Regions from separate parts of the Billgrantia tianxiuensis genome, predicted to be linked through region 2. Evidence: predicted binding sites of a transcription regulator. Region 2 holds the regulator's gene; the other holds the start of a gene.
What was found. Region 2 encodes PhoB, which activates phosphate uptake and scavenging genes when phosphate is short. Its sites were predicted from a motif close to TGTCATANNNNTGTCANA; they were not measured.
Positions count from the first base shown of each region.

Region 1: phnC (phosphonate ABC transporter ATP-binding protein) is a predicted target of PhoB. The motif match lies at 9,833-9,850, and genes of this name have one in related genera.

Region 1 covers NZ_CP035042.1:478,560-490,492, forward strand. The annotation lists gene EKK97_RS02150 (glutamate carboxypeptidase) at 1-1,145, opposite strand, end outside; gene EKK97_RS02155 (MerR family transcriptional regulator) at 1,286-2,311, opposite strand; gene typA (translational GTPase TypA) at 2,443-4,290, opposite strand; gene EKK97_RS02165 (glycosyltransferase family protein) at 4,631-5,170, shown strand; gene glnA (glutamate--ammonia ligase) at 5,521-6,927, shown strand; gene glnL (nitrogen regulation protein NR(II)) at 7,364-8,410, shown strand; gene glnG (nitrogen regulation protein NR(I)) at 8,403-9,812, shown strand; gene phnC (phosphonate ABC transporter ATP-binding protein) at 10,031-10,858, shown strand; gene phnD (phosphonate ABC transporter substrate-binding protein) at 10,891-11,931, shown strand.
Region 2 covers NZ_CP035042.1:4,921,884-4,933,816, reverse strand. The annotation lists gene EKK97_RS23130 (NAD(P)-dependent oxidoreductase) at 1-990, shown strand, start outside; partial or broken gene preA (NAD-dependent dihydropyrimidine dehydrogenase subunit PreA) at 987-2,314, shown strand; gene EKK97_RS23120 (TetR/AcrR family transcriptional regulator) at 2,389-2,979, opposite strand; gene phoR (phosphate regulon sensor histidine kinase PhoR) at 3,112-4,416, opposite strand; gene phoB (phosphate regulon transcriptional regulator PhoB) at 4,419-5,108, opposite strand; gene ubiA (4-hydroxybenzoate octaprenyltransferase) at 5,194-6,087, opposite strand; gene EKK97_RS23100 (chorismate--pyruvate lyase family protein) at 6,117-6,674, opposite strand; gene EKK97_RS23095 (FAD-dependent oxidoreductase) at 6,788-7,948, shown strand; gene EKK97_RS23090 (HU family DNA-binding protein) at 8,161-8,439, shown strand; gene EKK97_RS23085 (hypothetical protein) at 8,521-8,877, shown strand; gene EKK97_RS23080 (LysR family transcriptional regulator) at 8,913-9,881, shown strand; gene EKK97_RS23075 (aldehyde dehydrogenase family protein) at 9,860-11,410, opposite strand; gene EKK97_RS23070 (NAD(P)-dependent oxidoreductase) at 11,407-11,933, opposite strand, start outside.

The DNA of each region.
Region 1 (11,933 bases), 570 kb from region 2:
AGCACGGCCGGGCGCTCGGCATCGGGCTGGTAGGCGTAGGCGGCATCGGTGCCACCGCCGATTTCCACCGCGCCGAGTTCCAGGCCCAGTTCGGCATAGATGGCCTTGGCTGTCTCGGCCAGCTCCTGGGTTTGCGGATTCTCCGGCAGCGGCGGGCGACCGCGCTCCAGGCGGAACTCCACGTCGGTATCCTCGATCAGGCGGCTGGCGATGATCTCGTTGGCTTCCTCGCTCACGCGCTCGTACTCGTCGGCTTCGAAGTAGCGCATGTCGCCCTCGGCCCGGGCGTGCTCGGGAATGATGTTACGGGTGCCGCCGCCCTCGACCACCGTCCAGTTGAGGGTGGTTTCCTTGTCGGGGTCGCCAAGCTCGCTGAGCTGGAGCAACTGATGGGAGAGTTCCATCACCGCGTTGCGCCCCTCCTCCGGGGCGCTGCCGGCATGCGAGGCGCGGCCGGTCACTTCGAGAAAGGCGTAGTTGATGCCCTTGGTCACGGTGGTGACCGCATCCATGCCGTCTTCCCCCAGGGTGGGTTCGAACACCAGCACCGCGTCCTGCTCGGCGGCGAGCTGCTGGATGAGGTCGCGGGAGCCCAGCGAGCCGCGCTCCTCGTCGGGGTTGAACACCACCGTCAACGTACCATAGCCGTCGTACTCCAGCTCCTCGAGAATTGCCAGGCTGTGCAGGATGAGTGCCACGCCGCCCTTGGCATCGCCCACGCCGGGGCCGAAGGCGCGGCCGTCTTCGACGCGATACGGCCGCTCGGACGCGGTGCCTTCACCGAACACGGTGTCGTAGTGGATCATCAGCATGATGTCGCGCTCGCCGCTGCCCTGGAGGGTGCCGACCAGGGTGTTGCCGCCGAGTTCTTCGGAGGGGTGGGTCTCGACCTCGGCCCCCCGCTCGCGCAGGCGCTCTTCGAGGATCGCCTCGACCTCGGCCAGCCCCGGCTCGTAAGTGGTACCGGAATCGATGTTGACCAGGGTTTCGAGCGTTTCGAGCAACGGCTCCTCGTGGCGCTCGGCGGCATCGAGTACCGCCTGGTCGGCTTCGGTGGCAACAGGCTCGGCGTTGACGGAAGCGGCAGCGAACATGACGGCCAGGGCCGCGCCGCAGCACAGCGGCTTGAGGGGGAGTCCATTCATGGCAGTGTCCCTGTGGTGTTCTTGGCTATCGGTGGCTCGGCCACGCAGATGCGAGGCGCTGGGTAGAGTCTAGGCCAGGTGACCACGAACGCCATTCCATTGTCCCGCCACCACCCTGGGATGGTGGCGGGAGGAAGGGCTCAACGCTCCGTCAGGTGGGCGATGGCCTTGCCCAGGAACTCTTTCATGGGTTCGGTCATCCACACGCTGGCTTGGAGTTCAGGCTCTTGCTCGTTGGCCTGCTGGATTTTTCCGTGGGTGGCCGGGTCGTTGCCGGCGAAGCTGTGCAGCATGTCGAGCCATTGCTGAGCCAGCGCCTGGACGGCAGGGTCTTCCGGCGATGCATTCCGTTCGAGTTGTTGGCGTAGCCTGGCCATCAGACTGGGCCATTCTTGCATGCGCTGCGGATAGTGCCGGCGCATGTGGGCGAACTCATCCGGCGAGAGATAGCGCCGATAGATGGCCAGCTTGTGCTCGGCGAGCGCCTGGATCACATACTCCGAGACCCGTTTGGAAATACCCAGTTGAGCCTGCGCTTCCGGCTCGTTGGCATACATGGCGTTGAGCTTGTCGAGCAGCGTCGGGTCGCCGGCGGTATCGCGCTCGAGCGTCGCCATCCAGCGCTGAGCCAGCTCCTGGGCGGCTGTATCGGCGGCGGGCACGTCCCGGCGGATCAGTTCTTCGGCCTCGCCGATCAGGGCTCTCCATTCGGCCTGGCGCGCGTCGTCGGCTTGATAGAGCGGCAGGCGGTCGAGCTCCTGCGGGGTAAAGTAGCGGTCGTACATGGTCATCATCTCCAGTGTCTTCAGCCAGTCGTCCATCTCCGGCTCGTCGCCATTCTCGAACTGGCGATGCAGCGCCACGAGGCGGTCTCGCAACTGGGTCTGGTCGGCGATCTTGCGTTCCAGTAGCTGTATCTGGCGTTCGATCACGACGGCCAGGGAGGGCGAGGAACGATCGAGCAAGGTGCCGATATCGGCCAGCGACATGCCCAGGGAGCGCAGCGCCTGGATGTGGTGCAGGCGAGCGACGTCCTGGCATCGATAGAGCCGATAGCCGGCGTCGGAACGCATGGAAGGCACGAGCAGGCCGATTTCGTCGTAGTGATGCAGCGTTCGCACGGTCAGGCCCGTGCGCTTGGCCAATTCACCGACTCGTAACAGCATGCTTCGTCTCCTCTCGTCCATGCGTGGGCTGAAGCTTGGAGGCTCACGTTGCGTGAGGGTCAAGAAGGTTTTTTTACCGCAAAACGACGACACCCGCCGAGTGGCGGGTGTCGTTGAGAAGCGAGCGAGGCTTACTTCTTGGCGCGCTTGCGCTCGTGCTCCTTGAGAAACTTCTTGCGCAGGCGGATGTGGTTGGGGGTGATCTCCACCAGTTCGTCGTCGTCGAGGAACTCGATGGCCTGCTCGAGCGAGAACTTCACCGGCGGGGTCAGCACGATGTTCTCGTCGTTGCCCGAGGCGCGCATGTTGTCGAGCTTCTTGCCCTTGGTGGGGTTCACCACCAGGTCATTGGCACGGTTGTGGATGCCCACCAGCATGCCTTCGTAGACTTCGGTGCCGTGATCGATGATCAGCTTGCCGCGCTCCTGCAGGGCGTACAGCGCGTAGGCCAGCGCCTTGCCGTCGACCATCGACACCAGCACGCCGTTGCGACGCTCGATGGCGGCGTCGGGCTTGAGCGCACCGTAGTGGTCGAAGCGGCTGGTGAGGATGCCGGTGCCCGAGGTCAGGGTCAGGAACTGGCCGCGGAAGCCGATCAGCCCGCGCGCGGGGATGATGAAGTCCAGGCGAACGCGCCCCTTGCCGTCGGGGTTCATGTTGGTCAGCTCGCCCTTGCGGTAGCCGAGCTCCTCCATGATGGCGCCCTGGTGCTGCTCCTCGCAGTCGATGATCACCTCTTCGTACGGCTCCTGCTTGACGCCGTCGATCTCCTTGATGATCACCTCGGGGCGGCCCACCGCCAGCTCGAAGCCTTCGCGGCGCATAGTCTCGATCAGCACCGAGAGGTGCAGCTCGCCGCGGCCGGAGACCTTGAACTTTTCCGGGCTCTCGCCCTGTTCGACACGCAGCGCCACGTTGTGGATCAGCTCCTGGTCGAGGCGATCCTTGATGTTGCGGCTGGTAACGTACTTGCCGTCGCGGCCGGCGAACGGCGAGTCGTTGACCTGGAAAGTCATGGAGACGGTGGGCTCGTCCACCGACAGCGGCGGCAGCGCCTCGACGGCGGTCGGGTCGCACAGGGTATCGGAGATGGAGAGTTCATCGATACCGGTGATACAGACGATGTCGCCGGCGGTGGCGAGTTCGGTCTGCACGCGCTCGAGGCCCATGTGGGTCATCACCTGGCCGACCTTGCCCTTGCGGGTCTTGCCGTCGGTACCGATCACCACGATCTGCTGGTTGGGCTTGACCGAGCCGCGCTTGATGCGGCCAAGGCCGATGACGCCCACGTAGCTGGAGTAGTCCAGCGCCGAGATCTGCATCTGGAACGGGCCGTCGAGTTCCACCGCCGGCGGTTCGACGATGTCGACGATGGCCTGGAACATGGGCGACATGTCCTCGGCCAGCGATTCCGGATCCATGCCGGCGATGCCGTTGAGCGCCGAGCAGTAGACGATCGGGAAGTCGAGCTGCTCGTCGGTGGCGCCGAGGTTGTCGAACAGATCGAAGATCTGGTCGATGACCCAGTCGGGGCGCGCACCGGGGCGGTCGATCTTGTTGACCACCACGATCGGCTTGAGGCCCTGGGCGAAGGCCTTCTGGGTGACGAAGCGGGTTTGCGGCATGGGGCCGTCGACGGCGTCGACCAGCAGCAGCACCGAGTCGACCATCGACATCACGCGCTCTACCTCGCCGCCGAAGTCGGCGTGTCCGGGAGTGTCGACGATGTTGATGTGAAAGTCGCGGCCATTGCCGTCCTGCCAGCGAATCGCAGTGTTCTTGGCCAGGATGGTGATGCCGCGCTCCTTTTCCTGGTCATTGGAATCCATGATCCGCTCCTGCCCCTCGGCCTTGCGATCCAGGGTGCCGGACTGCTGCAGCAGCTTGTCGACCAGGGTGGTCTTGCCGTGGTCGACGTGAGCGATGATGGCAATATTGCGCAAACTCTCGATGCGAGAGGGGGTTACAGCTGTGTTCATAGGGTGTGACTCATCAACAGGGGCGCACCTATGTACACATCGGAAGGACGTACCCTAGGCGCGGGGTAGGGAGTGGAGGCGCATTGTACAGGTAAGCGGGGGAGGGGAATAGCACAACCTCGCAATATGGAGACCATCAGCCCGGGACGTGGCGCTTCCCCATCCGCCTGGGGCGGTCCGAGCCATGTCATCGTTCCGTCATGGCGGGCATGATTGGGAGAGCGCGGTGGGAAGAAATTCAGTAAGGGAACTTTGTCGCTACTTTTCTACACTTATTTACACACTCTGTAACGCAGCTGCGTTGCGAGCGGCCCTCCCATTCTCGGTGGAGCCCTGAGCCATGCCTCTTTCCAGTGTCATTCTCGATGCTCGCAGTGCCGGCGCGAAACTGCCACGCAACTTGATCGCTTTCGAAAAGGCAGCCAAGCGGTGGCAGGGGAGCTATGAACTGTTGCTGGTGGACGATACCGGAGACCGCCGCTTACCGGCCCTGGCGCAACGCTACCGGGCTGTCCTGCTCTCGTGCGGCTCCACGCCTCTGGGAGGTCGGCTCAATGCCGCCGTAAGTGCCAGCCGAGGAGAGCTATTGCTGTTCCCCGGGTTGGGAGACCGCCGTGCCGTGAACTGGCTCAGCCATCGGTTGGTCGAGGTCGAGCCGAGCGGCCAGTGGGATGCGGCCGTGCTGCCGGTGCGCCGCCATGGTTGGCTGCGGCGCTGGTGGCTGCTGCAGCGTCCATCACCATTGGACACCTTCTGGGTGGTGCGAGCCTGGTTCGAGCGCATCGGCGGTTTCGACCCGCAGTTGGGCAGCGACGCGCTGCCCGATCTGCTCGAACGCTTGCGGGCCTGTCAGGCGCGGGTATCGATCGAGACTGCATGAGAAAAGCGCAGTCGGTGCGCGATTATGGTGCATTAGCGATTTGTTTGCGCCACCATGGTGCACAAATCCGATCCCAGCGGCGCCTAAATGGAGAGGGCGGGCAGGCTTGGTGCAGGCTGATACAGCGCGGTGCAATTTATTTTTCTTCCGAAACAGATGGTTAACATATTTCCGTTTAGGCGTGGTGCATGATTGGCACAGCTCCTGCATTGCCATGGGCAGCTCGCCATGCTTGTGCATGGCGAACGTGGGCAGCTGGCCCACAGCGTGCTACAACGGGTGCTGCAACGAAACAGCACCAGTGGACTTCAGCCAATCGAATCGAGCCACAGCTCAAACGGAGGACACAAATGTCAGCCAAGACTCTCGCCCTGATCGAAGAACACGATGTGAAGTGGGTAGACCTGCGCTTCACCGACACGCGGGGCAAGGAACAGCACGTCACCATTCCGGCCCGTGACGTGAACGAGGAGTTCTTCGAGAACGGCCAGATGTTCGATGGCTCCTCCATTTCCGGCTGGAAGGGCATCAACGAATCCGACATGATCCTGCGTCCGGAAGACGGTACCGCCTTCCTCGACCCGTTCACCGAGGATGCCACCCTGGTGCTGCGCTGCGACATCATCGAGCCGGCCACCATGCAGGGCTATGAGCGCGATCCGCGTTCCATCGCCAAGCGCGCCGAGGCCTACCTGCAGTCCACCGGCCTGGGCGACACCGCTTTCTTCGGCCCGGAGCCCGAGTTCTTCATCTTCGATGAGGTTCACTGGAAGGCCGACATCGAAGGCGCCATGTACAAGATCACCTCCGAAGAGGGTGCCTGGTCCACCGACCGTCAGGTCGAAGGCGGCAACCTGGGCCACCGTCCGCGCGTCAAGGGTGGCTACTTCCCGGTGCCTCCGGTCGACAGCTTCCATGACATTCGCGGCGCCATGTGCAACACCCTGGAAGCCATCGGCCAGAGCGTCGAGGTGCATCACCACGAGGTGTCCAACGCCGGCCAGAACGAGATCGGCGTGAAGTTCAACACCCTGGTGAAGAAGGCCGACGAAGTCCAGGAACTGAAGTACGTGATCCACAACGTGGCTCACGCCTACGGCAAGACCGCCACCTTCATGCCCAAGCCGCTGGTCGGCGACAACGGCAGCGGCATGCACGTGCACCAGTCGTTCTGGAAGGATGGTCAAAACCAGTTTGCCGGCGACCAGTACGCTGGTCTGTCCGAAATGGCGCTGTACTACATCGGCGGTATCATCAAGCACGCCCGTGCCCTGAACGCCTTCACCAACGCTTCCACTAACTCCTACAAGCGCCTGGTGCCGGGCTTCGAAGCGCCGGTCATGCTCGCCTACAGCGCGCGCAACCGCTCTGCATCGATCCGTATTCCGTACACCGCGAGCCCCAAGGGCAAGCGTATCGAGGCCCGCTTCCCGGACCCGACCGCCAACCCCTACCTGGCTTTCGCCGCCATGCTGATGGCCGGTATCGACGGCATCAAGAATAAGATCCACCCCGGCGACGCCATGGACAAGAACCTCTATGACCTGCCGCCGGAAGAAGGCAAGAAGGTGCCGACCGTGGCGCATAGCCTCGATCAGGCCCTGGAAGCCCTGGATAAGGATCGTGCCTTCCTCACCGAAGGCGGCGTGTTCACCGACGACATGATCGATGCCTACATCGAGCTGAAGATGGAAGACGTCGAGCGTATTCGCATGACCACGCACCCGATCGAGTTCGACATGTACTACAGCTGCTAAGCAACTGCGTCCGGCAGTTAGACAGCCGGTCTGCCATCAGGGGCTCCGCATCGCGGAGCCCTTTTTCGTTTCGGCGGTCTCGCTCTACAGATGGCGTGCCGAGTTACGTTGCCCCACGCTGGTTACCCCGATCCTCCTTGGTTTGCCATTCCTGTGCTCCGATGCACCAAGCCGGATGCACCAAGACAGACAAACCATGCCTCCTGTTCTGGCAGTTTTGCCATCGATGCACCATTATGGTGCATATGGAGTCGCGCTTTTCGCTCTGAAACGGCGCCATGCCGCGCCAATAGGGGTTGGCGCACTTCTTGCTAGGAATGTTAAGCCTTGGGTGCTGCCGGGCATCGTGTCGGCAATCGAGCGCTTCCTGCCGATGCGCCATGACGATGCAAGCGCCGCGCTATGCACTCCTGCATTCACCGAGGGAAGGTCGTAAATGTATCGACGCCTGATGGAACACCTCACCACGGCAGTGCTGCTGCTGGATGACGAGCTGCGGTTGAGCTGGATGAACCCGGCGGCCGAGGCTCTGCTGGCGGTCAGCCTGGGCCGGGTGCAGGGGCTCAGCCTGGCAGCGCTGTTGACCGAGGACGACGGCATGGGAGACGTGCTGGCCAAGGCGCGCGACGACCAGCATCCCTTTACCCAGCGCGAGGTCAGGCTGGCACTGCTCGGCGGTACGGCGGTCACCGTGGATTACACGGTCACGCCGCTGTCGATGTCCGAACTGCTGGTGGAAATGGAGCCGCGCGACCGTCTGCTGCGCATCTCCCGCGAGGAAGCCCTGCTCAACCGTCAGGAAGCGATCAAGGTGCTGTCTCGCGGCCTGGCCCACGAGGTCAAGAACCCGCTGGGCGGGATTCGTGGCGCTGCCCAACTGCTCGAACGCGACCTCGACGACCCTACCCTGAAGGAATTCACCCGCATCATCGTCGAGGAGGTCGACCGGCTGCGCGACCTGGTCGACAGCATGCTGGGGCCGAACAAGCTGCTGCGCCACGAGCCGCTCAACGTTCACAAGGTCCTGGAGCGGGTGCGCGCACTGCTGATGGCGGAAACGCCGAGCGTGACGATCGAGCGTGACTATGATCCCAGCCTGCCGGACTTCCCCGGCGACGAGGCCCAGATGATCCAGGCGGTGCTCAACGTAGCGCGCAACGCCGTGGAAGCAATGACCGAGGCCGGCACCGAAGCACCGAGCCTGCTGCTGCGCACCCGGGCGCGGCGTCAGTTCACCCTGGGCGCCGAGCGCCACCGCCTGGTCTGCGAGGTGGCATTGATCGACAACGGCCCCGGCATCCCCGAGAGCCTGCAGGAGACCCTGTTCTATCCCATGGTCTCGGGGCGTGCCGACGGCAGCGGGCTGGGGTTGTCCATCGCCCAGGGCATCCTGCATCAGCATCAGGGACTGATCGAATGCGAGTCCCGGCCCGGACACACCGAATTTCGTCTGCTTATTCCTTTGGAGAGGCGCCATGACTGATGTCGCACGTGTCGCGGTGGTCGACGACGACCGCGCCATTCGCTGGGTGCTGGAGCGCGCCCTGGCCCAGCCCGACCTCGAGGTCGAGTGTATCGACCGGGCCGACGTGGCGCTCAGCCGCCTGCTGGATGACCCTCCCGATGTGCTGGTGACCGACATCCGCATGCCCGGTATCGACGGCCTGGACCTGATGTCACGGATACGCGAGGTCCATCCCGAGCTGCCGGTGATCGTGATGACTGCCCACTCCGACCTGGACAGTGCCGTGGCGTCCTACCAGGGCGGCGCCTTCGAATACCTGCCCAAACCCTTCGACGTCGACGAGGCGCTGGCCCTGGTGCGCCGCGCCGTGGCCCACGCCCGCGAGCGCAAGCGGCCGGTCAGCGTGCCGGAAGGGCTCAGCGCCGAGATCATCGGCGAGGCGCCGGCCATGCAGGAGGTGTTTCGCGCCATCGGCCGGCTGTCGCACTCGCACATCACGGTGCTGATCAATGGCGAGTCGGGAACCGGTAAGGAGCGCGTGGCCCGCGCCCTGCACCAGCACAGCCCGCGTTCCGGCCAGCCGTTCATTGCCCTCAACATGGCGGCGATACCCCGCGACCTGATCGAGTCCGAGCTGTTCGGCCACGAGAAGGGCGCCTTCACCGGCGCCACCGCCAGCCGCCAGGGACGCTTCGAGCAGGCCAACGGTGGCACCCTGTTCCTCGACGAGATCGGCGACATGCCCGCCGAGACCCAGACCCGGCTGCTGCGGGTGCTGGCCGACGGCGAGTTCTACCGCGTGGGTGGCCACACGCCGGTGAAGGTGGACGTGCGCATCATTGCCGCCACTCACCAGAACCTGGAGCGGCTGGTGGAGGACGGCCGCTTCCGCGAGGACCTGTTCCACCGTCTCAACGTGATCCGCGTTCACCTGCCCAAGCTGGCAGAGCGGCGCGAGGACATTCCGCGGCTGGCGCGGCACTTCCTGGCCGAGGCGGCCAAGGAACTCGCCACCGACGTCAAGGTGCTGACCAAGGACGCCGAGGCGCACCTCACCCGCCTGCCCTGGCCGGGCAACGTGCGCCAGCTGGAGAATACCTGCCGCTGGCTGACGGTGATGGCCTCGGGACGCGAGATCCTGGTCGAGGACCTGCCGCCGGAATTGCGCCACGGCGAGAGCGGCGAAGCGCCCAGCGGCGATTGGCGCGCCGCCTTCCGCGATTGGGCCGATCGCGCCCTGGCCGCCGGACACACCCACCTGCTGGAGGAGGCCGTGCCCGACTTCGAACGCATCCTGATCGAGACCGCGCTCAAGCACACCGGCGGGCGCAAGGGCGAGGCCGCCGAACTGCTCGGCTGGGGGCGCAATACGCTGACGCGCAAGCTCAAGACACTGCTGCCCTCGCTGGCGGAGGATTGATCCGAGCTGCCGGTGCGCAGCATGACGTCGCGATGACACTGGCATGACCCTGCGATGACGAATGGCGCTAAGGCATTGTTGCGTCGTCGCAGCAGCCCGCAAGGTCCGCCGGTGGCGTGATTTTCGGCCGTGCCGATGTCACGCAATCGTTATTGTCTAGACAACTGCGTTTCATCTCCCGCCGTGACACTGATGCCATCCGCATAGAGGAGGGCATCATGTCGATCACCCGCATCGCTGTCGAACGACTCAGCAAGAGCTTCGGCCAGATCCACGTACTGAGTGAGGTCGGCTTCGAGATTGAAGCCGGCGAAATGGTGGCCCTCATCGGGCCGTCCGGCTCGGGCAAGTCCACGTTGCTACGCCATCTGGTGGGGCTCACCTCCGCCAATCGCCACAGCGGCAGTCGTGTTCACCTCATGGACCGCGAGGTCCAGCGTGACGGCCGGCTGCTGCGGGGCTCGCGTGCCCAGCGCTGCCGCTGCGGCTATATCTTCCAGCAGTTCAATCTCGTCGGCCGCCTCAGCGTGCTGACCAATGTACTGATCGGCCGGCTGGGCTCGATGCCGCGCTGGCGGGCATTGCTTGGACGCTTCAGCGAGGAGGAGCGCATCCGGGCGCGCCAGGCACTGGCCCGCGTTGGCCTTGCTGAGCTGGCCGAACAGCGCGCCAATACCCTCTCCGGCGGACAGATGCAGCGCGTGGCGATCGCCCGTGTGTTGATGCAGGACGCCGAGGTGATCTTCGCCGATGAACCCATCGCCTCCCTCGACCCGCGCAGTGCACGCGAGGTCATGGACATCCTCCAGCGCATCAACCTCGAGGATGGCCGTACCGTGCTCGTCTCGCTGCATCAGGTCGACTATGCCCGCCGCTACTGCTCGCGGGCCATCGCCCTGAAGAGGGGGCATCTCTACTACGACGGCCCGACCGAAGGCCTTACCGAAGCACGGCTCCAGGCGCTCTACGAGAACGCCGGTTTCGACGAGCCGCGCCAGCCTCCCGCTCCCATTGCTGCCAACGTCGCCCTGGGCGCCGCCAGTTGATCATCGCCAACCGCCACCAAGAGGTTTTCGCCATGAGCACGAAACATCGCCGTCTCGCCCTGCCGCTGATCGCCGGCCTTGGCCTGCTGGGCAGCCAGCTCGCCGTCGCCGAGGAGCAAATCGACACCTTGCGCTTCGGCATCATCTCCACCGAGGCCAGCCAGAACCAGGAGCCGCTGTGGCGGCCGTTCCTCGACGACATGGCCGAGACCCTCGGCGTCGAGGTGGAGCCGTTCTTCGCCAACGATTACGCCGCGGTGATCCAGGCCATGCGCTTCGACAAGATCGACCTCGCCTGGTACGGCAACAAGTCGGCCATGGAGGCGGTGGATCGTGCCGGCGGTGAGATCTTCGCCCAAACCGTGCCAGAGAACGGCGAGCCTGGCTACTGGAGCCTGCTGATCGTGCACCAGGACAGCCCCTACGAGAACGTCGAGGACATTCTCGCCAACGCCTCGCAGCTTACCTTCGGCAACGGCGACCCCAACTCCACCTCGGGCTTCCTGGTGCCGGGCTACTACGTCTTTGCCCAGAACGGCGTCGAGGCCACCGACATCTTCAAGCGCACTCTCAACTCCAACCACGAGACCAATGCGCTGTCGGTGGCCAACCGTCAGGTCGACGTGGCCACCTTCAATACCGAGAGCATGGATCGCCTGGAGCTGGCGCACCCCGACAAGGCGGCACAGCTCAAGGTGATCTGGCAGTCGCCGCTGATTCCCTCCGATCCGCTGGTATGGCGCGAGAACCTGCCTGAGTCGATGAAGACCCGACTGCGCGACTTCATCCTCAGCTACGGCGAGACCGAGGAGCAGCGCGAGAAGATCGAGCCTCTGCAGTGGGCGCGCTTCGATGCCTCCGACAACGACCAACTGCTGCCCATTCGTCAGTTGGAACTGTTCAAGCAGCGCGCCCAGCTCGCCGCCGACGATTCGCTCAATGAAGCCGACAAGCAGCATCAACTGGCCGAACTGGACGCCCGGCTGGATGACCTGGACGAGCGCCTCAAGGCGCGCGAAGCCGCCAGGGCCGAGCAGGGCGAAGCGGGCCTGACCACCGCCATGGCCCAGTGACC
Region 2 (11,933 bases):
CGTTTCGACGGGCACCCGTTCCGGCGTGCCGCCGACAGCGGTCGTCACGTGGCAGTGGTCGGAGCCGGCCCGGCGGGGCTCTCCTGCGCCCATCGCCTGGCGATGCTCGGGCACCGGGTGACGATCTTCGAAGCCGAGGCGAAGCCCGGCGGGCTCAATGAATACGGCATCGCCCGCTACAAGATGACCGACGATTTCGCCCGCCGCGAGGTCGAGTTCCTGCTCGGCATCGGCGGCATCGAGATTCGCTACGGCCAGCGGCTGGGGCGCGAGTTGGATCTTGCGCAGCTGCGTGACGACTTCGATGCGGTGTTCCTTGGCCTGGGGCTCGGTGCCAGCCGCGAGCTGGGCCTGGCCGGTGAAGCGGCCCCGGGGATGATGCCCGCCGTCGACTACATCCGCGAGCTGCGTCAGGCCGACGACCTTGCCGGGCTGCCACTGGCCCGCCGTTGCGTCGTGATCGGCGCCGGCAATACCGCCATCGACATGGCGACGCAGATGTCTCGGCTGGGTGCCGAGGAGGTCACGCTGGTCTATCGGCGTGGCCTCGAGGCGATGTCGGCCACCGGCCACGAGCAGGAGATCGCCAAGGCCAACGGCGTTCGCATGCTGACCTGGGCCAGGCCCGCGAAGGTGCTACTCGATGGCGAGGGACGGGTGGCCGGCATGCGCTTCGAGAAGACGCGCGACGAGGCCGGCCGCCTGACAGGTACCGGCGAAACCTTCGACCTTGCTGCCGATGCCATCTTCAAGGCCATCGGCCAGGGCTTCGATGGCGCCAGCCTCAGCGACCCGCTGGCGGCAAGCCTGGTGCGCGACGGCGAGCGAATCCAAGTTGACGACGACTTCCAGACCTCGCTCCCCGGCGTCTATGCCGGTGGCGACTGCATCGCACCGGGGCAGGATCTCACCGTACAGGCGGTGCAGCACGGCAAGCTTGCCGCACGCGCCATCCACCAGGCCCTGATGATCCAGCAGGAGGCTGCATGAGCGCATTCACCAATGAATCGAGCCGCGAACTCGTCAATGGCGTCGACCTCTCCGTCGACTTCGCCGGCATCAAGGCACCGAACCCCTTCTGGCTGGCGTCTGCCCCGCCCACCGACAAGGCCTACAACGTCGTGCGGGCCTATGAGGCGGGCTGGGGCGGCGTGGTGTGGAAGACCCTCGGCGAGGATCCGCCCGCGGTCAACGTCTCGTCACGCTACTCGGCCCATTTCGGCAAGAACCGCGAAGTGCTCGGCTTCAATAACATCGAGCTGATCACCGACCGCTCGCTGGCCATCAATTTGCGTGAGATCACCGAGGTCAAGAAGGCGTGGCCCGACCGCGCGCTGATCGTGTCGCTCATGGTGCCCTGCGAGGAGGCCGCGTGGCGTCACATCCTGCCCTTGGTCGAGGCCACCGGGGCCGACGGCATCGAGCTCAACCTAGGCTGCCCCCACGGCATGCCGGAGCGCGGTATGGGCGCCGCCGTCGGGCAGAACCCGGACCTGATCGAACGGGTCACCCGCTGGTGCAAGCAGTACTACTCCAGGCCGGTGATCGTGAAGTTGACTCCCAACATCACCGACATCCGCGCCCCGGCCCAGGCCGCCCTGCGCGGTGGCGCCGATGCGGTATCGCTGATCAACACCATCAACTCCATCACCAGCCTCGACCTGGACGCCATGGTGGCCCGCCCCACCGTCGGCAGCCAGAGCACCCACGGCGGCTACTGCGGCAGCGCGGTCAAACCCATTGCGCTCAACATGGTGGCGGAAATTGCCCGCGACGCGCCCACTCGCAGCCTGCCGATTTCCGGTATCGGGGGGTGTCCAACTGGCGCGACGCGGCGGAGTTCCTGGCGCTGGGTGCCGGCAGCGTGCAGGTGTGCACCGCTGCCATGCTGCATGGCTTTCGTATCGTCGATGAAATGAAGGACGGCCTGTCGCGCTGGATGGCGGAGAAGGGCTACGGCTCGATCGAGGCTTTTTCCGGCCAGGCAGTGGCCAACACCACCGACTGGAAGCACCTCGACATGAACTTCAAGACCATCGCCCATATCGACCAGGACAAGTGCATCCAGTGCGGGCGCTGCTACATCGCCTGCGAGGACACCTCGCACCAGTCCATCGCCAAGCTGGTCGATGCCGGCGGTGCGCGGCGCTACGAAGTGATCGAGGAGGAGTGCGTGGGCTGCAACCTGTGCCAGATCACCTGCCCAGTGCAGGACTGCATCAGCATGCTGCCGCAACAAACGGGCAAGCCCTACATGAGCTGGGAGGAGGACCCGCGCAACCCGTTCCGCAAGAGCGCCGCCAGTGCCCTGTAGCATCGTCGGCGACACCTTCGGGAGGTGTCGCCGTTCCCTCGACCCTCAGGGGGAGAGGCCGATCCCACGCAGGATCACGGCGGTAACCGTCTGTACCGCCTTCTCGAACTGCAGGTCGTCGAGGGGTGGTCGTCGTTGAGCAGGGCAATCTGGTAGTTAAAATCGGCGTAGTGCTGGGTCGAGGCCCAGATCATGTAAAGCAGATAGGAGGGCTCCACCGGCAGGATGCGCTCGTTCTCGATCCACTCACGAATCTTGGCTTCCTTGAGCTTGGCCCACTCGTAGAGATTCTCGCGCAGCTCTTCCTTGAGAATGGGAGCGCCCTGCATCACCTCGGCTGCCCAGACCTTGGAGCCGTGGGCACGGCTGCGGGAGTGCTGCATCTTTGCGCGAATATAAGTGGCAAGTACGATGCGCGGGTCGTCGTAGAGTTCGAAGCACAGGGCATCCTGTTTCCACACCTCGAGGAGCTCCAGGAGCACTTCGCGATAGAGCTCCTCCTTGGTGGAGAAGTAGTAATGCACGTTGGACTTGGGCAGTTCGGCGAGCTTGGCGATGTCGCCCATCGATGCCCCGGCATAGCCTTTTTCCGCGAAGACGCACTCGGCGGCAAGCAAGATTCTTTCCCTGTTCTGACGCCTGATCTCGTCCTGTTTCCTTGCCATTCAGGAGTCCCTTGCAGTGCCCGTGCCGTGTCGTTGACGCAGCCTGTACGGCCAGGCGGGACACGAGAAAAATGGTTTAAAAACAACCTGCTAATACAGAGCATACACAAGAATGGGGCACAGCGACAGTCGTCAGCCGGTGGCCAGCTCGGTCGCCATCAGGCGGGAGGCGGGGAACACGCAGCGGAACAGGGCGCCCTGGCCGGGGTGGGATTCGATTTCCAGGTAGGCGTCGTGGCGCAGCAGCACGTGCTTGACGATGGCGAGCCCCAGCCCGGTGCCCCCGCTTTCGCTGCTGCGTCCCTTGTCGACCCGGTAGAAGCGCTCGGTGAGACGCGGAATGTGGACCGGATCGATGCCCTCGCCGTCATCCTCCACTTCCAGGCAGGCGCCCTTGGGGTGCGGTTTCCAGCGCAGCACGATGTGGCTGCCTTCGGGGGTGTAGCGCACCGCGTTGGAGGCCAGGTTGGACAGCGCGCTGTGGATCTCGCTGTCGCTGCCGAGCAGGCGGCGCTTCTCCTCGAGCTCCACGCGGATCTGCTGGCGGCCGGCCGCCAGCGCCTCGGCGTCGCGGCGTACTTCTTCCAGCAGCGTGGCCATGGCCAGCGGCAAATGGTCCTCGCCGCCGCGGTCGATCTCCAGGCGTGACAGCAGCAGCAGGTCGTTGACCAGGTTTTGCATGCGGGTCGTCTGCTCCTGCATGCGAGAAAGCCCCTGAGCGAGCCGTGGCGGCAGCTGCTCGGCATAGGTGACGTAGGTCTCGAGGTAGCCGGCCAATACCGTCAATGGCGTGCGCAGCTCATGGGAGACGTTAGCGACGAAATCGCGGCGCATCTCCTCCAGGCGATGCAGTCGGGTGATGTCGCGTGCCATCACCAGGCGCTCGTCGTCGCCGTAGAGCGTGATCTGGAACTGCAGCACCATGCGTTCGTCCACCGGCGAGGGGAGCGTCAACGGCTCGCGATAATCGCGGGCGTTGAAGTAAGCGACGAAGCGCGGGTCGCGCACCAGGTTGGTGATGTGCTGGCCGCGGTCATGGGCGGCCTTGAGGCCCAGCATGCGCTCGGCGGCGCTGTTCCACCACTCGAGGTCGCCATGCTGGTCGAGCATTACCACGCTGTCGCGCATCGCTTCGGAGGATTCCTGGATGCGCTTCAGGGTTGCCTGCAGGCGATGCTGGGTATGCCGCTGGCCCTTCTGGTAGCGGTAAAGACGGTCGAACAGCTCGCCCCACAGTCCGGTGGCCGCGGGCGGTTCGCTGTGGGGGTTGCGCGCGAGCCAGCGGCGCAGGGCGTGGAGCTGCTGCAGGTGATAGGCCAGGCGCAAGGCGAGGCCGGCGGCGAGCCCGAGCCCGGGAGCGCCCAGCAGCCAGCCGAACAGGGCGCCGGCGGCGGCGAGCAGGCCAAGGCGCCAGAGTTCATGGCTCCAGGGGCGCAACGTCAGACCTTGTTGGAGAATCGATAGCCGGTGCCGCGAACGGTCTGGACCAGATGCTGGTGGGCATCGCCCAGGGCCTTGCGCAGGCGGCGGATATGCACGTCCACGGTACGCTCCTCGACATAGACGTTGCCGCCCCATACCTGGTCGAGCAACTGGCTGCGGGTATAGGCACGCTCCTGGTGCGTCATGAAGAACTGCAGCAGACGGTACTCGGTGGGGCCCATCTCCAGCGCCTTGCCATCGGCACTGACGCGATGGCTGACCGGGTCGAGTACCAGGCCGTCCACCTCTACCGGCTCCTCGACTCCCTTGGGCGTGGTGCGCCGCAGTACAGCCTTGAGCCGGGCCACCAGTTCACGCGGTGAGAAGGGTTTGGTGATGTAGTCGTCGGCGCCAGCCTCGAGGCCCTGGATCTTGTTGTCCTCTTCACTCTTGGCGGTGAGCATGATGATCGGCAGTTCGCGGGTGGCTTCCTCGCGCTTGAGCCGGCGTGCCAGCTCGATGCCGCTGGTGCCGGGCATCATCCAGTCGAGCAACAGCAGGTCGGGCTGGTTGTCGACGATCATGCTGTGGGCGCTCTGCGCGTTGGCAGCCTCCAGCACCCGATAGTCGGCCATCTCCAGCGCCACCGCGATCATCTCGCGGATCGGCGCTTCGTCATCGACGATCAGAACGGTCTTGGCGGTCATCCCGAAGCCTCGCGGTCAGTGACGGGTCGGTGACGATCTCACCACGTCATCATGACACTTGGATGACAATGCCGCCATAGCCGGGCTAGATCCCGACCGGGGGCCACAGGCTCAGGCAGATGCCAGCGAATACCAGCAGCCCCGCCCAGTGATTGTTGAGGAAGGCCTGGAAACAGCGATCGCGCTCACGATGGCGGATCAGGAACTGCTGATAGAGGAAGGTCGCGGCCATGCCCGCCAGTCCCAGCCAGAAGAACACGCCCAGCTCGAGGCGCAGCCCGACCCAGCCCAGCAGGCCCAGGGTGACCAGCTGCAGCACTCCGATGGCCGCCTTGTCGGCACGGCCCAACAGCACGGCGGTGGACTTGATACCGATCTTGAGGTCGTCGTCGCGGTCGACCATGGCGTACTCGGTGTCGTAGGCCACCGTCCAGGCCACGTTGGCGGCGAACAGCAGCCACGCCTCGAGGGGCACGTCCCCCAGCACCGCACCGAAAGCCATCGGGATCGCCCAGGAGAAGGCGGCGCCGAGGAACAGCTGCGGCAGGTGGGTATAGCGCTTCATGAACGGGTAGACGAAGGCCAGCGCCACTCCCACCAGCGAGAGCAGGATGGTGAACAGGTTGGTGAACAGCACCAGCACGAAGGCCGAGGCGACCAGGGTGGCGAACAGGGCCTTGGCCTCTCGCTCGCTGATACGCCCGGTCGCCAGAGGCCGGTTTCGGGTGCGCTTGACGTGGCCGTCGAAGTGGCGGTCGGCGTAGTCGTTGATCACGCAGCCGGCGGCGCGCATCAGGTAGACCCCGGCGACGAAGATTAGCAGCAGGTGGCGCTCGGGAACCCCGGCGGCGGCCACCCACAGGGCCCACAGCGTGGGCCACATCAGCAGCCAGGTGCCGATGGGGCGATCCAGCCGCATCAGGTGCAGGAAGTCCGGCAGGCGGGCAAGCCCCTTGGGGCGCATCAGGGAGCGATCCATCGTGTTCTCCTCAAACGATCGCGCTCATCCTAACGCGATGGCAGCGCCAGATCATCCGCCATCTGGTCGAGGAAGAACTCCTGCACCAGTACCGCGAAACGGCCGTGACGAAACACCGAACGACGCCCCCAGGGGCCGTCCAGCGGATGGAAGGGGGCCGGAGCGGCGGTGACCTCGATGGGGCTACGCTCCAGGTCGGGTTGACGAAACAGCCAGCTGCCCAGCGAACGCTCGCCCAGCCGCTCGAGGCGTTGGCCGCGCAGCTGTGCCAGCGGCGCCACCGAGCGCGCCACCACCCAGGGGCGTTCGTCGAGACATAGTGCCACTTCCCGCAGCCAGGCAAGGCGGCCATGGGGCTGGCCCAGGGCTTGGGCTTCGTCGAGGCTTGGCTTGCCCAGGCGCTGGGCGAGCAGGCGTACGCGGAAGGAACGCCCCGCCCCGGCGTCGATCAGCCGGGCGGTGAGCGAATCCCGCGTGGCCACCCAGGCCCACCAGGCCGGACTCATCGCGGGTTGGCTTGCGGCCAAGGGGCGCCAGATGGGAGCGCGAGGGGGCTTGGCGTGGCGCTCCGTGTCGTTCCGGGTCACCGGCACCTCCGGGTCGAATATGGGGCGCATAGTGTAACATGCGGTCCTGACGCACTTGCGCGCGCCATGCAGCGTTTCGCCCGTGGTATGGACAGCGTTTTCCAAGGAGGCCCATGAGCGCACCTCTCACTATCATCGGTTCCGGGATGGCGGGCATCGGCCTGCTCAAGCAGTTGCGCATGCTGGATGCCGACTGCCCCGTGACGCTGATTACGGCCGATAGCGGCGACGACTATTCCAAGCCGCTGCTCTCCACCGGTTTCGCCAAGCGCCTGGCCCCCGAGAAGCTGGCGGCACGCTCGGCGCTGGAGGTAGCCGCTCAGCTGGGCGCGGTGGTACGTACCCATACCCGGGTCGACGCCATCGACGCGCAGGAGCGTTGCCTGCACATCGGTGAAGAGCGCCTGGCCTACGGTGAACTGGTGCTGGCTACCGGTGCCGCCCCGAGCGTGCCATTTGCCATCCCCGAGGCGCTTGCCGACCGCGTTTTCAGCATCAACGACCTGGACGACTATCGTAACTTCCATGCCGCGCTCGAGGCGTTCGGCCAGCGAGCCCGGGTGGCCATCATCGGCGCCGGCCTGGTGGGCAGCGAGTTCGCCAACGACCTGGCGGCGGGTGGCCACCGGGTTAGCCTGGTGGCGCCGGAGCAGGCGCCACTGCCGCGTTTGCTGCCGGAGCCGTTGGGGCGGGCGCTGGGTGAAGCCTTTGCCGCGGCCGGTATCAGCCTGCACCTGGGGCGTGGTGTGGAGCGATTGGAACGGGTCGGTAGCGATGTCGGCGTGGCACTCGACGACGGCAGCCGGCTCGAGGCCGACCTGATGCTGGTAGCGACGGGGCTGCGTCCCCGCATCGAGCTGGCGCAGGCCGCCGGACTGGCCGCAGGGCCAACGGGGATCCAGGTCGACCGCTACCTACGAACCTCGGCACCTGGCATCCATGCGTTGGGCGATGTGGCCTGCGTGGCTGGGGTCAACGCCATGTATGTCCAGCCGCTGCAGGCCAGCGCCAAGGCATTGGCGCGCACGCTTGCCGGCAGTCCTACCCAAGTGAGCTATGGCGCCTGGCCGGTACTGGTGAAAACCCCTCTGCTGCCGGTGGTGGCCCTGCCACCGCTGCAGACGCCGGCTCGCTGGCGGATCGAGGGTGAAGGAGGTGATCTGGCTGCTCTCGCCGAGGACGTAGACGAACGTTTGCTCGGTTTTGCGTTGACAGGAGCGTGCGTGAAGCGGAAAGTTGAGCTGGCGCGAGCGGCGCCGCCGTTGCTAGGCTAGTGACGTCAACGTTTCGGCCGGTTTTTTTGCCGTGCCAAACGAATGTCAGCTCGCTTGACGCTTCAAGAGCAAGGGAAGACCCAAAACAGAAGAACCCAAACAAAGGGAACGGGGCTCTCCCGGGGAAGTGACAGGCGGCACGAGCGTGACCATCGATGAATAACAACTCACCGGCATCGGTGCCGGGACATAGCCAATACCAGGAGGGCTTTATGCGTAAGCCAGAACTTGCTGCGGCAATTGCCGAACGCGCAGAACTTTCGAAAGACAAGGCCAGCCAGGTGCTCAACGTCATCCTCGACGAGATCACCGGCAGCGTGGCCCAGGGGCAAGACGTTTCACTGATCGGGTTTGGTACCTTCACCGTGCGCGAGCGTGCCGCACGTACCGGCAAGAACCCGCAGACCGGCCAGCCGCTGGCCATTCCGGCCAGCAAGACCGTTGCCTTCAAGCCGGGCAAGGGGCTCAAGGACGCCGTCGGCAAGCGCTGATCCTGTCAGCGGTTCCTCTCGTGGCGCGGCCTGTCCCGTCAGGCCGCGATACCTCATTCCCTCGCTCGAATCGGATTCGACATGAAGCTGCGACTGATGCTGTGGCTGTTGGGGGTGATGCTCAAGCGAGCCCTGCGTCGCAAGCCGGGTTTCCGCCAGGCCCTCACCGACGCGCGGCGGCTCGACTGGGGGATCGCCACCGAAGATCTCTCCATCGCGCGGCACTACCGCATGTCGCCACAGGCGATCCAGACCGGGGCGGGACTGCCGGTGGATCTCGACCTCGAGCTGCGCTTCGCCGATTCCGCCAGCGCCATTCGCGTGCTGCGCAAGCCGACCCAGCAGGCCTTTCTCGACGGCATGATGGCAGGTCAGGTACGCCTGGTGGGCGACTCGGCCGATCTGAAGAAATTGCAGAAGCTGCTCAAGCAGCTTTGACCGCCTCCCGACAGACTTTCACGGCGTGACGTGACGTGGACATTCCCCACCAGCGGCTGGTCTATTTTCGTGTCACCCTCGAGTCCGGCTCGGTACGCCAGGCTGCCGCGCGGCTCGACATCGCCCCCTCGGCGGTGAGCCGGCAACTCAACCTGCTCGAAGAGGCGCTGGGGGCTACCCTGCTGGAGCGCAAGCGCAGCGGCATCCGTCCTACCCCGGTGGGCGAGATGCTGCTGGAATACTGCGAGCGGCGCGGCGCCCTCGACGAGAGCTTCATCGCCTCGCTGGAGGCCTACCAGCGGCTGGAGACCGGCACCGTGTCACTGGTGGTGGGCGAAGGTTTCGTCGGCGACCTGATCGCCAAGCCGCTGCGCGAGTTCACCGAACGCTATACCGGTATCCAGCTCGACATTCACCTGGCCGGCACCTCCGGCATCATCGAGGCGATCATCGATGAACAGGCCCATATCGGCCTGATGTTTCATGAACGTACCCACCACCAGCTGCGCTTCTGGGTCTCGAGCCCGCAGCCGCTGATGGCCATCCTGCCGCCCGAGCATCCGCTGGCCGAAGAGACGGAGCCCCTGACCCTGGCTCAACTGAGCGAGGAGCCGATGGCGATGTGGGATCCCAGCCACCAGGTGCGGCAGATGGTCGACCAGGCCTTTCACCAGGCGCGGCTGCGTCCGCGCATGAGCATGAATACCAACTCCATGGCGGTGTTGGCGCAGTACGTGCGCAGCGGCATGGGCATCACCCTGCTGCCGGCCTTTGCCGTGGCCCGCGATCTCGAAGCGGGAACGCTGGTGGCGCGTCCGGTCGACGACCCCCTGTTCCTGCGTTCCCAAGCGCACATGGTCACCCGCATTGGGCGCCAGCAGCCCAAGGCCAGCGTGCTGCTGCTGCGCCACCTGCAGCGCTGGATGCAGGCCTTCCGTGGCGCCGAAGCGCCCTCCCTCGAGAGCGCTTCGGGGGGCGGCGATCAGCCCACGCCGTTGCCGTAGCCCATCGCCACGCTGGCTTCGCCGGCGGTCTCCACCCACACGCTCTGGGGCAGGGTGTACTCACGCAGGCCGTCGAGGCCGCTGGAGCGGCCGAAGCCGCTGTCGCCGAAGCCGCCGAAGGGCGACATCACGCTGATCGCCTTGTAGCCGTTGATCCACACCGTGCCGGCGCGCAGCTGAGCGGCGACGCGGTGGGCGCGGGCCGGGTCCTGGGTCCACACCGCGCCGGCGAGGCCGAAGCGGGTGGCGTTGGCCAGGCGTACGGCCTCCTCTTCGTCATCGAAGGGCATCGCCACCAGCACCGGGCCGAACACCTCCTCATGGGCTATCTCCATCTCGGGGGTGACGTCGACCAGCATGGTGGGGGCGAGGAAGTAACCCTGTGCCTCGTCGGGCAGCCCCGCCGGGCGGTTGCCACCGGCGATCACCCGTGCCCCAGCGGCCACGGCAGCCTCGATCATGCGCGTCACATGGGCATACTGGCGGGCGTTCTGCAGCGGCCCCATGCGGGTTGCCTCGTCACCGGGCAGGCCGACTTCGATCCCGGCCGCGGCACGTGCCAACCGCTCGGTCACTTCCTCGAACGCTTCGCGCTGGACCAGCAGTCGTGAGCCGGCCACACAGCTCTGTCCCGCCGCGGCGAAGATCGCCGCCTGGGCACCGGCCACGGCGTCGTCGAGCCTGGCGTCGGCGAAGACGATGTTGGCCGACTTGCCGCCCAGCTCCAGCACGCTCGGTACCAGCCGCCGCGCTCCGGCCTCGGCGATCAGCCGACCGCTTTGGGGCGAGCCGACGAATACCAGCTTGCTGATGCCTTCGTTGCCGGTGAGTGCCGCGCCGGTGCTCGGCCCCAGGCCGTTGACGATGTTGACCAGCCCCTTGGGCAGGCCGCCTTGCTCCAGCAGCCGGGCGATCACCACCGAGGTGAAGGGGGTGAGTTCGGAGGGCTTGAGCACCACGCCGTTGCCGGCGGCGATGGCCGGGGCGAGCTGCCAGGCGCAGGTGAACATTGGCGCGTTCCACGGTGTGATCTGTCCCACCACCCCATAGGGCACGTGACGCACGTAGTTGAGGTGGCTGGTGGGTACCGGGATCACCTCGCCGTGCTGCTTGTCGCACCAGCCCGCGTAGTACTCGAACATCTCGCGCACCTTGCCGACCTCGCCGCGGCAGTCGCGGATCGGCTTGCCGGCCACCACGCTTTCGAGCTGGGCCAGCGCCTCCTCGTGACCTTCGAGGCCGCGCACGGCGGCGTTCATGCGCCGGCCGCGCTCGCTGGCGGTGAGCGCCATCCACGCCTGCTGCGCCCGGGTGGCGCTAGCGACGGCGCGCTCGACCAGGGCCGGGCCGGCATCGCGGTAGTCGAGCAGCGCCTCACCGGTGGCGGGATCGACCAGCGTGATCGTCTCGCCTTCGCCCGGGCAGGCGGTACCGTCGATCCAGTTGGAGCGAGGCGTTGCGCCCTGCAGCTCGAAGCCATCGAGCAGCGTCGAGAGACGCTCCCGGGCCTGTCGATTGAGACGGTTCATGATGCGCTCTCCTCGGCGGGGGTGGCGGCAGCCAGCCGTGCGCCGGCGATACGGTTGAAGTCGTCGCCGTCGGCGGGGTGCTCGGGGTCGGCGTGCCACGCCTCGACCACGGCTTGGAGCAGGCCCGGCGGCATGTCGAGGCGCTCGGCGGCGGCGCGGGCCAGGCGCAGGTCTTTGCGCATCAGGCCGGTGGTGAAGCCGGAGTCGAAGCGTCCGGAGAGGATCCACTCGGGGAAGTTGACCTCGCTGACCGCGCTGCGCCCCGAGCCGCTGTTGAGTCCGGCCAGGCAGGCGGCGGGGTCGACCCCGGCACGGGCGGCCATGGCCACCGCCTCGGCGGTGGTCAGCAGGTGCGCGGCGCACAGGTAGTTGTTGGCCAGCTTGACCACATGACCGCTGCCTGGCCCGCCGACGTGGGTGTAGCGGGCCGACATCGCCTCGAGCATCGGCGCCAGGCGTTCGATGGTGGCCGTCTCGCCGCCGAGCAGCATGCCGAGCTTGCCCGTCGCCGCCCCCTTGGGGC